3 regions of the Alteromonas sp. MmMcT2-2 genome follow, and region 3 is predicted to be linked to each of the others. Evidence: predicted binding sites of a transcription regulator. Region 3 holds the regulator's gene; each other region holds the start of a gene.

Region 1 (4,385 bases), on a different contig from region 3:
AAGTTGATATGCTTACGTCGTTTATGCACTACGCTGGCGCAGATAAATCACTATTTGATGTCATTTACGATGTGTTCTACGACACGATTTTGCCTTTAAACGGCTTGCTAATTTGTTTGTTTGTTATTTATCGTTGGAAGAGTGCAAACTTCAATGCGTCTTTGGAAGAGGGCAGCAGTGGTTACAAAGGCAGCTGGTTTGAAAAGTACGTGGATATTTCGCTTAAAACCTTTATTCCGCTTATTTTACTCGTGATTTTTGTAAACACGGTAGCGGTAAAATACTTCGGGTTGAGCCTATTCGGATAGTCAGGTTTTATAAGAAATGACGTGAGCTAGCAGTGAGCTCAACTTAAAAACGGCAAGCCTAAAGCTTGCCGTTTTTGTTTGTGTCAGAGTATGTATTTTCACTAAGTGAAAGCCTAAAACATGCGATAGGGGTCGCTATGCTCTGGTGTAATATTTAGCCTTGCCCAGCTTTGTGCGGCGTCAATCACTTTGCCAGCAGGTTCCGCTTCAGTATCAGAAAAGCGAGGAGCATCAATATCCATCGCCTTCGCTGCATCCACGTAATAAATACCGCGCTTAGGATGAGACAAGCTGCAAAGGTGAATAACATCGTTAAGCGGCTTGCCACAAATGATGGTCGTCAGCGCAGATACAATGTCGTACACATGTACAAGGTTTATTCGCTTATTTCCTGCATCTAACTGTTTTCCACTTAACGAGCGGGCGGGGTGACGGTCTGGGCCTACTAAACCGGCTAGGCGAACAATACTGATATCAACCTGACCTCGTTTAGACAATAAATAGTCTTCAATAGTCACGTGGGCTTTGGCCGAGGCTGTTTGCGGCTGTGTAGTGCTGACTTCGGACACTACCTCATTTGTTGCATCGCCGTAAACCGACGTGGTGCTGATAAACACGATATGCGCCACCTTTACGCTGATGGCTGCGTCTATCAACTGCAGCATATTGTTGGTGTATGACGCGAGATCTGTGTTTCTCCTGCCAGGGGGAATATTTAGCAACAAGGTAGCGTTTGGCAAATGGTTACAAAGCGCTGATGTATCTTCGCCCAGGGCATATTCAATTGCGGTGATACCTTGGTCTTGTAACGCGAGACGTTTCTGTTGGCTTCGAGTGGTGCCAACAATATTGACCTTTCCTGAAAGTGCGTTGCCCACATAGCTGGCTAACCAGCCGTAGCCACTAATTACTACATTTTGAGTCATCGATTAAATACCCCTTTGTTTAGGGCTTAAGAGTACATTAATTGGAGGGCGGTTGTCGTTAACTGTAAAAATGAAAAACCGACTGGGTTACAGTCGGTTTTTCAAAGGTGAGTGGTTAGCGTTGCAAGTCGTTTCGCTTTGCGCGTTTAGTTCGCTAAATGTTCCAACTACATTTTCATTTCGTCGTTGTGGTCATGGTGGTTGTCTTGATCAATATCTAGCAGGTTCAAGTCATCTAGCCCCGATATGGATGCCTGCATCTTGCCTTCGGCATAATCCGCTTTCTTCAGTACCTTACACAATGCATCGCCTTTTTCTTCCAGCGCAGCCGCTTGGCTTTCTAAGCGATATTCTAAATCTTCACCCCAGCGCTCCATCTTTTGCTCAAACTCAGACATATCACCGCCTTCCCACAACATTTGTGTTCCTACGGCAATAAGTATTCTACCCATAGACTCACTGATTAAAGACTCAATTTGCGCTTCGAATTCTTGCTCCCAGCTTTCGTCAAACCAACCTGGCTCATCGAATTTAGTTGAATCAACGCGAATATTCCCTGCGTCATCATAGAATGAAGTGTTTAGTTTGGTTTCAAGTGAGTCGAACAGTTCACGAAAATCGTCACCCATTTGATCGCCGCCTAACAGTTCAGTAAAGACTTCAGTTACTGCCACGTTGGCAATTTGCAGCCCTTCACTGGCGATATTCAAGGTCATAGGGATGGCGATATCAATGTTGTTGTAATATTCACTTACCCAGCGCTGTTGTTCGCTGTCAAGCGATACTGGTTCGCCGTTAATGGTCATATTGTGATGGGAGTCAATCGTCATCACTGAGCCATTGTCCATCTGTACCGTTAGATCACCTTGGTAATATTGAATATGACCATCAAGCTCCATGTCACAACTGTTGTTTTGAAAGCTGCTGTCATGCGCCAATGCGTGGCCGCTCATTAAAGTACTGGTAAGGGCAACTGAAAGTAATAGTTTCTTAGACATTGTTCATTCCTTAATTTACGTGTGACGCGTTAACGAAAGTGCTCGAAGCAAACTGCAATGCGTTGTAGTGTCACTGTCAAATAGACGCTAACGATACTCGCTGTTATACCTAAGGTAGAGCAATGGCCTTGCCAATATTTAAAGTCTATATCTTTCAAATGGTTAGTGATATTTGATGATTTCTTTATGCTCTGCTAAATACACTATTTAGTGAGATTACCAACTAATTAGTAGTTTTGACTAAGATCAATTAATACCGATAGCGGTACATTTAAGCCAATCCAAGCATGGTTAAATCTTATTTATTGGTGCATAATACCGCCAATATTTTTAAGGGGTTATCACAATGGCTGATTGGATTAATGCAATTATGTTTGGTGTTGCGCTAATTGCCTTTACGCTAGGGCTAAGCAGCATCGTTATGGGCTTTATGACTGCTAAAGCAGGTGCTGAAGGTATGCAGGAAAAAATCGAGTACGGTTTTTTTGGCGTTACTGGTTTAGTACTTTGCTTACTGATGGCCTACGCATTGGCTTAAGCGATAAGCATTAAAAAAACCGGCTATCTCAGCCGGTTTTTTTTCGTCTTGAACAAGTCTTTATTCATCACTGCCTTATCGATTAGTTTCGCTCTTCTCCTGAGCATCCTCAGGCGCATTGTCGCTTTCGGGACTATTTCTATAAGCGCTTTGTTCGCGATGGGCAAGCAGCGACAAATGTCCATCACGTTGATAAGCGCGTAAATCGAACAAATCCAGCATAGCCATAACGTGGTCGAAAATATCCGCCTGTACTTTTTCGTACCTCACCCATTCCTTTTGTGCACTGAAGCAGTAAATTTCTAAAGGTAAACCAAGCTCATTAGGCGGTAGCTGCCTAACCATTAGGGTCAGTTCTTGGTTTACATCCGGGTGCTTGCGCAAGTATGCCTCTAAATAAGCTCTAAAAGTGCCGATGTTGGTAAGGCGACGGCTGTTTAGCAGATCCGACTCATCAATGGAGTAATCTCGGTGATAAGCGCGGAGCTCATTTTTCTTCTTATCGATATATTCGTTGATATAGCGAATTTTCGAAAAGCGCTCTAGCATATCGTTGTCACAGAGCTTAATAGAGTGCACATCAATATAAATGGCGCGCTTAATTCTGCGTCCGCCAGACTCTTGCATACCGCGCCAGTTCTTAACTGCTTCTGTAGTAAGGCTGTAAGTCGGCAGCGTAGAAATGGTTTTATCCCAGTTTTGTACTTTGACGTTGGTAAGGCCTATCTCGAGTATTTCACCATCTACTTCATACTTAGGCATGGCAATCCAGTCGCCCGTATTAAACATGCGGTTAGCGGCTATTTGAATGCCGGCAACAAAGCCCAGAATGGTGTCTCTGAATATCAATAGTAAAACAGCGGCAATGGCGGTTAAGCCAGACACAATAAGTAGCGGGCTTCTGTCTACAATTAATGAAATACTTAATAGTATGGTGACAATAGCAAATGCCAATTTGGTAACTTGAATAAAGCCAGTGATAGGTGCGCGTTTAGCAAGCGCTGAGGCGTTATAAACGTCTTCCACTGTGCTCAACATGGCATATAAGGCAAGAAGGCCGCTATATAGCATGTATAGCTGAGCGCTCTTTATCACCATACCGTGCATCACGGCTTCATCGCTAATAAGTACCGGTGTGGTTAAGTAAATAAACAGGGCAGGAAACAGGTGCATTAAGCGACGGAAAAATCCGTGCTGCTGCAAGGCGTTGTCCCAGAGGTTATTGGATTTGTATACCCAACTGGCTATCTGGGGGCGCACCAATAGCCTTGCGATAATATAGATTACCGCCGACACCACTAAAATACTACTTAGTGCGATGACGTTATACAGCGGATCTTCAGTAGTAAGATTCGGGAAAATATCATTAACTATGTGAATAAAGTTATCGCGTACTGAAGCACTGACTTCCATTAATTACGACTCCAACATTTTCTTTATACGGTTGTCTTTATTTTCCCATAGACCGTTCAACCAGTTTTGGAAATAAAGACGAAACTCAGACTCAGTGCGTTCTGAATGCTGTTGTAATTCAGGTACCGGCGTAACGTTCACATCGATCACGATTTTTGTCATCTGACCGCTAAGCATTGCCATCATAGGGTGACGCTTATTT
Region 2 (4,385 bases), on a different contig from region 3:
CTTCCCACTTAAATTGCGAGCCATTATCTTTATTGAATTCAGCAATAAAGGTTTTTGCTAGTAATGGAATATCTTCCTTTCTTTCACGTAGCGGAGGAATGGTGATTGGGAACACCGCAAGTCTGAAGTAGATGTCTTCGCGCAGTACTTTGCTTTGCGCAATCTCTTCCATTGTTCGGTTCGTGGCAGATACAACGCGGCAGCTCACCGGGATGGTCTTCGTTCCGCCCACACGAATAACAACCTTGTTTTCTAAAACGCGGAGTAAGTTGGGCTGCATATCAATGGGCATTTCTGTGATTTCGTCCAAAAAGAGCGTGCCGCCCTCAGCTTGTTCGAAGACACCTTCTTTACGTCCTACAGCGCCGGTAAATGCTCCTTTTTCGTGACCGAAAAGTTCGCTACCTATTAGTTCTTTTGAGAATGCACCACAGTTGGTTGCAATATAGGGGCCTTCACTTTCTGAAGCACGATGAATTGCGGCAGCCACCACTTCTTTACCTACACCGCTTTCACCAAGCAGCATTACATTTGCGCTGGTTTTACTCACTCTAGAAATCAGCTTGTAGAGCTCTTTCATAATTGGCGATTCACCAATCAGCAAGTCAAAATGTTTCTCTATTTTGTCTTGTGCAGGTGCTTTTTCTTTTGGCTTTTGACTTAATACAGCCTCTATTTCCTCCCGTTGAATTGGCTTAACGAGATAGTCGACCGTGGGGCCACACAGACCCTTTATCACGCTTTTCACAGAAGGGTGACCCGTTATCAAAGTAACGCGAGGGCGCTTAGGAAGTGCATCTAGTTCATTAAATAAGTGCGCGCCGCTTCCATCGGGTAGCATGAAATCAAGCAGTACATGGTCAAAGGTTTCTTTTTCTAACCAATCGCGGGCTTCTTTGAGTGTGGCAGCGGTAAGTACTTCGTGGCCAAGAAATTCGATGATAGTACAAGCTACTTCTGTGAACTCGGCGTCGTCATCAACTAAAAGTACGGTAAGCACGTGGATGTCCCTCTCTTCTTTCGTTTCCTATTCAGAAAAAATATGAAATAGAATCAATGTTATAGTTTTATCATACGCTATTAACAACGGAATGCTAAAGCGCATATTTAAAGTTTATTTATACGCTGCTTTAAATTGATAAGGCGTAAGCGCATCGGAAAATATCTAAACGCTTCAAGCAACCCGGAAACCTTGAACATTTGCTTAGATGCCAGGGATAGTCGGTTGCGCTACCTTCTTCTAATTTATCAACTCTTTGCGATCAGCGGTACACATCGCACTAAAGTACAGAATGTCTATATCTGTCTTTGTTTATTAGGTGATTTTATTTTACATATCAGGGGCATCTGCAAAAAGTATTCCTGTCTTCAACACACCGTCACATGCAATCGATGGCATATTTTTCGCACGATTTATCTGTCTAAAGTTGCTTGCAATTTCATTATGGCAAATCGACTAGGTGCAAGAAATGTATATTAATTAGGCGAGGAGCCCGTCTGATTAGCGCGACGTTCGCAGGTAATGTGATATCAAAGGAATTGAAGATGTGGGGAAAAACAGCTGTAAGATCAATGACCTTATACGAGTTGTTGGGGAAAATGCAGCCGCGAGCAAGACAAGATACGTTCGAGTTTGCTGAGTTTTTGGATGTGATGGAGAAAAGAGGCTTTGGACCAATGCTGGCGCTGCCATCTTTTATCGCTTGCACACCGATTGGGGCCATCCCTGGGATCCCATCTTTAGCGGGTGGGACGATTTTACTCATCGCGTTGCAAATTTTACTCGGTCGTAGGCATCCTTGGTTACCGCAAAAAGTGATGCAACTAAACTGTGACGCCGATCAGCTTCGCTACATTGTCGAAAAGGTTAAACCGTTTGCAGTGCGCGTAGACCGCTTTTTAGTTCCTCGGTGTTTTTTCATGCGCCAGCCTGTGTTTAGATCACTCATCGCATTATGCTGTGCGGGTTGCGGACTTGTAATGATTCCACTGGAGCTTATTCCCTTTATGGGGCTTATTCCCGCTTTTGCTGTTTTGATTATGGCAATAGGCATGGCCACAGACGACGGTGCTGTGGCGTTGTTTGGTGTTTCATTATCGCTATTTGGCTTTATACTAGGGTTTGAACGCCTTTCAGTCGCGCTAAGTTGATGTTCTAACTACTCAGTACACGAATCGAGCATAAAATCTGACGATGGAAGGTTCATTGTTTGATATCGTAGCTCGCCAATAAAAGCACGGGCAGCTGGTCCCAACGTATCGCCGTCTTCGAAAGACAAATAAAGGAGCGCCTTACGCAACGCTGCATTATTATCGAGGGGAAGGGGAACGAGTGTACCGTCTTCTAGCTCATCTTTAATTATTGCTATAGGCAGCCACGCAAAACCCAACCCCTGAGTAATAATATCTAATGACGTTCTAACGTGGCTTACGGTCCAGCGCTGCTCTGCACCTAACCAGCCCACATCAGCTTTACGCTCCGCGGATGAATCCCTTACCACAATTTGACGATACGCTTTTAAGTCTTCCAGTGTGAGCGTTCTATCCAATTGGTGCAATGGATGGTCGGCGTGAGCGACAGCTGCAAATTCAATTTCGCACAAGTCTTCGCTAAAGCCACTAGAAAACGCGAAAGGAGAGATGCCTAAATCAACTTTACCATTGCTCAAAAGTGAGTTTGCGCCACTGAGTACAGTTTCTTCTATCTCGATACGAAGGAGCGGGAACTCAGCAGAAACTTTCGCTAGCACGTTATAAAGCAATTCTGACGGGAAAATAATATCCACCGCTATGCGTAAAGTTGTTTCTGTGCCAGATTTAAGGCTATTGGCAACGGCCTCGAGCTTGTGCGCTTCGCTAAGCAAAAAAGAGGCACGGCGATACATAAGTTCACCTTGCGGCGAAAGCTGGACTTTACGTCCAATATTCTCAAACAATGACACTCCAATGGCGTTTTCAAGCTTTTGAACCGCGTGGTGAACGCTCGATTGACTTTTGTGAACTTCAGCAGCAGCTTGATTAAAGCCGCCTGCATCGACGACGGCTTTGAACATTCGCCATTGTTCTAACGTAGATTTCAGCATACAGCGCCTTAAAACTCTTAATTAACGCTACTTATAGCATACGCGTGGTTAAGAAGTCATTTCTGGTTTACTTGATTTATCGTGGGTACAGGGCATGTCACAACCGAAACGTTCTCATAGCCCATCTTTATAAGTTGCTCTGCAGCTAGTTTTGCTCGAACGCCCGACGCACAGTGAATATAAAGTGGCGCTGAAGCATCTTTAAACTGTTCCAGTGCCTTCATTTCGAGCACGCCGCGTGGTATGTGAAGCGCAGAAGGTACGGGCTGATTGGCAACTTCGGCACTCTCTCGTACATCAATCAGTATACCGCTATTGTTTCGGCACTCACTGGCCGCTTGCTCCGCAGATACAGTGCGTAAGTTCACGTCTATGTTTTCTATTCGAGTCTTCATGTCTATAAGCATATTTTTCCTTTTTGCCTAAACTTAGTTGAAATAAGTAAAATCTAATATATTGATGTCAGCATAATAAAACAATGTAAAATACGGCGATTCGTCGCATAAATTGGCAGGTCGGCAAAATGCCTTATACTTTAGTATAGTAAATGGCTAAATTGGTGCCGAAATACTTCACAGATAGAGAGTGCTTATGTCCGAGGATATGGTAATAGGTTCAGATGATATAATGGAACACGCTGCAGAAGCCGAGATCTTCCTTAAGCAATTCGCGAATAAAACACGCCTTATGGTGCTTTGTTCGTTGCTGAAAGAGGAAAAATCGGTAACCGAACTTCTCGAAGTTGTTAGCGTCTCGCAGCCAGTGATTTCTCAGCACCTTGCTTTATTGCGAGAATCAAAGATGGTGGCCACAAGAAGGCAAGGTCAAACTATTTACTACCGCTTAGCAGACGAGCGCGTCAAGCGTTTAATTGCTTTGATGTACGAATTTTTCTGCGAGTAATCTTCTTTATGTATCTTAAGCTACAATGTCCGCCTTCAACAACGGACATTGTAAAGTTCCTATCTAAAAATCGCCAACAATGACATTCTTCGGTTATTAATTTCCGGTTTTATTCAATTGCTCGCAAAGCATAGGCACATAGCCTTCTTCAGAAATTTTTTCACTTTCCACTTCAGGTCTATCAACCAATTCGTCGTGACTTAAATTCACTACTACGCTGTGCGCCGCCCAGTCGATACTTTCAATATCGCTAGGTAGAAGTGCGAGATGTTTGCCACCCGGAAGCCAGTTGTTAGTATCTACCACTAGCATGATTATCTTCCAGCTCTCGGTATCAATGACGAAGTTACTAATGTGGCCCACGTTATCTGTGGTTGTAGCTACTTCATATCCACCAAC
Region 3 (4,385 bases):
AGCTGGAAAACCAAGTTAATATTGAGAACCAAACTGGCGATGACTTTGTCAGAAGTATATCGACCGAGTACATTCAAATTAATTTAGAAACCAAGCAAATGACATCTGACCAACCCGTTGAAATACTGGGCACCCAATATGTCATTTTAAGTAATGGGTTTAACGCGAATTTACGCACACAAGAATACGAGCTTTTAGATCATGTACAAACCACTTATTCCCCTAGCAACTAGTTTATTGCTTGCCATCGCTAGCGGTGCGGTACACGCCAGTGAAGATGATTTTTCGCAGCCCATAAAAATAGGCTCGAACACCCAGTTTATCGACGGTAAAAATAAAACTGCGTTGTACAAAGACGACGTACTCATAACTCAAGGCTCTTTGGTTATTGAAGCTGACGAAGTGGAAGTAATTGCCACTGACGGTGGTGGTCGTGAAATATTTATTGCTAGAGGAAAGCCGGCAAGCTATTCCCAGCAATTGGAAGACGGCACGCCCGTTTCGGCAAAAGCAAATGAAATACGCTATGAAGTGGTAAACCGAACGATTTCTCTTGCCGGAAACGCAGAGTTGAAACAAGACACCAGTAAAGTACAGGGTGACAACATCACGTTCGATATGATTACCGAGCAATTGCTAGCGACTGGCGGCGCAGGTAAGGATGGTGAGGGTCGAGTGACCACAGTATTCACACCTGAGACCATTCGCAAAACTTCGTCTAAGAAAGACAAAAAAGACAACGAGGGCAATGAATAGCAATGGCAACTTTGAGCGCTAAAAATCTTGCTAAGGCTTACAAGTCACGACAGGTTGTTCGAGATGTAAGTCTGTCTGTCTCAACGGGTCAAATTGTTGGTCTTCTTGGCCCAAATGGCGCTGGTAAGACCACCACATTCTACATGATTGTTGGTTTAGTGAATCTGGATAAAGGCAAGATTGAAATCGACAACAATGAGCTAACTCATCAGCCCATGCACGAGCGCGCACGCCGCGGAATTGGCTACCTACCGCAGGAAGCCTCTATTTTCAGAAAGCTCACAGTGCATGAAAATATCATGGCCATTTTGCAAACCCGTAAAGATTTAAATTCACAACAGCAAGAAGAAGAAGCAGATGCGCTACTTGATGAATTTAATATTAACCATATACGTAATAGTACGGGGATGAGTTTGTCAGGGGGCGAACGCCGTCGCGTTGAGATTGCCCGCGCTCTGGCAGCAAAACCGCAATTTATTTTGTTAGACGAACCATTTGCTGGTGTTGATCCAATATCAGTTAATGATATAAAGAAGATAATACAACATCTTCGCGATAGGGGTATTGGAATCCTTATCACGGACCATAACGTACGAGAGACATTGGATGTTTGTGAAAAGGCGTACATTGTGAGTCATGGCGAGCTTATTGCGCAAGGAACGGCGGAACAGGTTTTAAGTAATCAAAAAGTAAGGGATGTATACCTAGGCGAACAATTCAGGCTATAGTTAATGTAACCGAATTGTCATTTTTCAGTTTCGCTCTGGTATATTCAATTTAGAGCATTTAAATAAGACGTAGATGAAACCATCTTTACAGCTAAAATTTAGCCAACAACTTACCATGACACCACAGCTTCAGCAGGCCATTAAACTGCTGCAGCTTTCTACACTTGATCTTCAACAAGAGATCCAAGAAGCGCTCGATTCTAATCCGCTATTAGAAGTTGAAGAAGGTAACGACGAGCCGCAACTAGAAAAGAACAATATCGACAACGATGACAGCGGCTCTGAGGCCACTGCTTCTGCATCTAGTGACACACTAGAAGCCGGCGATGCACTTGAGAAAAACGATCTTCCCGATGAGCTGCCAATCGACAGCACATGGGACGAATACTACTCTGCTTCATCTTCGCCAGCTCCAGGTCCATCCAATGACGACGAGCAAATCTTCCAAGGTGAGACTACTGAAGATATTCAAGAGCACCTTCTTTGGCAAATGCGCCTTACCCATTTCTCGGATACCGATCGCGCAATCGCTACAGCAATCATCGACTCTATTGACGAGTCAGGTTATTTAACCGTTACCCTTGATGATATTTTAGAAGCGGTTAACGATGATGATATGGAAGAGCCGATTGAAATGGACGAAATAGAATGTGTGCTAAAGCGCATTCAGATGTTCGACCCTATTGGTTCTGGCTCACGCTCTCCACAAGAATGTTTGATGGTGCAATTGCGTCAATTTTCAGAAGACACACCGTGGCTTGCTGAAGCGAAGCAACTGATTGAAGAGTACTCTGACTTACTGAGCAGCAAAGACTATCGTACGCTTATGCGTAAAAGCCGATTGAAAGAAGATCAGCTACGCGAGGCAATGCGTTTACTGCAAACCTTGAATCCTCGCCCAGGTAGTGCTTTAGTTACTAAAGAGCCTGAGTACGTTATTCCTGATGTCTCAGTAACCAAGAAAAATGGCCGTTGGGTGGTTGAGCTGAACCCCGACAGTCTGCCTAAGTTAAGCGTAAATCAACAATACGCTGCAATGAGTCGCCGTGCCAAGAATAGTAGCGATTCACAGTTCATCCGCTCACACATGCAAGAGGCTAAGTGGTTCATAAAGAGCCTTGAATCTCGTAACGAAACCTTAATGAAGGTTGCAAACTGCATTGTGCAGCAGCAAATGGGCTTTTTTGAGCACGGCCCGGAAATGATGAAACCAATGGTGCTAAATGATGTCGCAGAAATGGTAGATATGCACGAATCCACTATTTCGCGAGTGACAACGCAAAAGTACATGCATACGCCACGTGGAATCTTCGAATTGAAGTATTTCTTCTCAAGCCATGTTGCAACAGAGTCTGGTGGTGAATGTTCATCTACAGCGATTCGTGCATTGATCAAGAAATTAGTGGCCGCAGAAAAGCCTAGCAAGCCGCTAAGTGATAGCAAGATTGCTTCATTGTTGGCCGAACAAGGCATTAAAGTTGCCCGGCGAACAATAGCAAAGTACCGGGAATCGTTGTCGATCCCGCCGTCGAACCAACGCAAAAGCCTTATTTAATCGGGCTTAATAATATAAGGAAGACGAAATATGCAAATCAACCTTACTGGTCATCATGTCGAAATCACCGACTCTTTGCGTAATTATGTCGATACGAAGTTCAGCAAACTTGAACGTCACTTTGATCACATTTCTAATGTGCATGTCATCCTGAACGTTGAAAAATTAAATCAAAAAGCCGAAGCGACCGTTCATTTAAGTGGCGCTGAAGTATTCGCATCCTCAGAAAATACCGACATGTATGCGGCGATTGACAGCATGGTTGATAAACTCGACCGGCAGGTAATCAAGCATAAGGAAAAACTGAAAAAACATTAGTAGTTAATTAAGCATGGATATACAAGCCATCGTAAGTCTGGACCGCACCGAGTGTGCGGTTCAGTGTAATAGTAAAAAGCGAATTCTTGAGATCATCGCTGATATCGCTGCCAAGCAAAACGAGAACATTGATCAGGCAACGGTACTCAACAGTTTGATGGCTCGAGAGCGTATGGGTAGTACAGGCATAGGCAATGGTATCGCCCTGCCCCACGGACGCCTGCCGGGCCTTGAGAAAGTGATTGCCATTGTTGTAACCAGCACGCCAGCAATCGACTTTGACGCCCTTGACGAGAAACCCGTAGACATCTTTTTTGCGCTACTCGTTCCCGAGGAACAGACCGAAGGACACCTTCAAACGCTGGCCACCGTGGCTGGTAAACTAAGCGACAAAGAAACGATTAAAGCAATACGTCGCGCAACGACAAGCGACGATATTCTATCTGCATTAAGTTAAACATTAAGCGCCTATTAACCGTTTAGTAGGCGCCTAATTCAACAACGCGTATGTGATAAAACCAGAATATTAGGGAGAAAGTAGGTGAAGCTGATAATAATCAGTGGTCGTTCGGGGTCTGGTAAGTCTGTCGCACTTCGCGCATTGGAAGATTTAGGTTATTACTGTGTTGATAATATCCCGGTAAACTTACTTCCCACCTTAACCCATACAGTTGTTGACGAGTACGATCAGGTTGCGGTAAGTATCGATGTGAGAAACTTACCTAAAAATCCTGACGATTTGGTAGAAATTCTAGACTACCTGCCTTCTTCGTGGTCGATGACCATTGTTTACATTGACGCGAGCGATGATGTACTAGTTAAGCGCTTCAGTGAAACCCGCCGCCTTCACCCTCTCGCCAAGCTTAATAAGTCGCTTTCAGAAGCCATTAAAGCCGAGTCTGCCCTACTTGCTCCTATTACAGAACGCGCAGATTTATATTTAGACACTGATAAGCTTACCATTCACCAACTGGCAGAGTTAATTCGAGAGCGTATCTTGGGTAAGAAAAGCTCACGCCTTGTGCTTG

The links. The regulator sigma-54, encoded in region 3, starts transcription at its own class of promoters, with help from an activator protein. The targets are predictions, from matches to a motif close to GTTGGCACGNNNNTNGNNT.
Region 1: the regulator sigma-54 is predicted to act here: its motif matches at 2,350-2,368, upstream of MHM99_RS16235 (DUF2884 family protein).
Region 2: the regulator sigma-54 is predicted to act here: its motif matches at 1,392-1,410, upstream of MHM99_RS11830 (exopolysaccharide biosynthesis protein).

What each region holds. Positions count from the first base shown of each region.
Region 1 covers NZ_JAKRFA010000033.1:2,673-7,057, reverse strand. The annotation lists gene MHM99_RS16245 (sodium-dependent transporter) at 1-308, shown strand, start outside; gene MHM99_RS16240 (NAD-dependent epimerase/dehydratase family protein) at 422-1,234, opposite strand; gene MHM99_RS16235 (DUF2884 family protein) at 1,402-2,232, opposite strand; gene MHM99_RS16230 (hypothetical protein) at 2,579-2,770, shown strand; gene MHM99_RS16225 (mechanosensitive ion channel domain-containing protein) at 2,846-4,183, opposite strand; gene MHM99_RS16220 (acyltransferase) at 4,187-4,385, opposite strand, start outside.
Region 2 covers NZ_JAKRFA010000018.1:25,060-29,444, reverse strand. The annotation lists gene MHM99_RS11835 (sigma-54 dependent transcriptional regulator) at 1-1,000, opposite strand, end outside; gene MHM99_RS11830 (exopolysaccharide biosynthesis protein) at 1,546-2,151, shown strand; gene MHM99_RS11825 (LysR family transcriptional regulator) at 2,160-3,083, opposite strand; gene MHM99_RS11820 (rhodanese-like domain-containing protein) at 3,140-3,490, opposite strand; gene MHM99_RS11815 (metalloregulator ArsR/SmtB family transcription factor) at 3,675-3,986, shown strand; gene MHM99_RS11810 (PRC-barrel domain-containing protein) at 4,083-4,385, opposite strand, start outside.
Region 3 covers NZ_JAKRFA010000008.1:69,265-73,649, forward strand. The annotation lists gene lptC (LPS export ABC transporter periplasmic protein LptC) at 1-233, shown strand, start outside; gene lptA (lipopolysaccharide transport periplasmic protein LptA) at 202-756, shown strand; gene lptB (LPS export ABC transporter ATP-binding protein) at 759-1,484, shown strand; gene MHM99_RS06940 (RNA polymerase factor sigma-54) at 1,558-3,039, shown strand; gene hpf (ribosome hibernation promoting factor) at 3,070-3,357, shown strand; gene ptsN (PTS IIA-like nitrogen regulatory protein PtsN) at 3,371-3,814, shown strand; gene rapZ (RNase adapter RapZ) at 3,899-4,385, shown strand, end outside.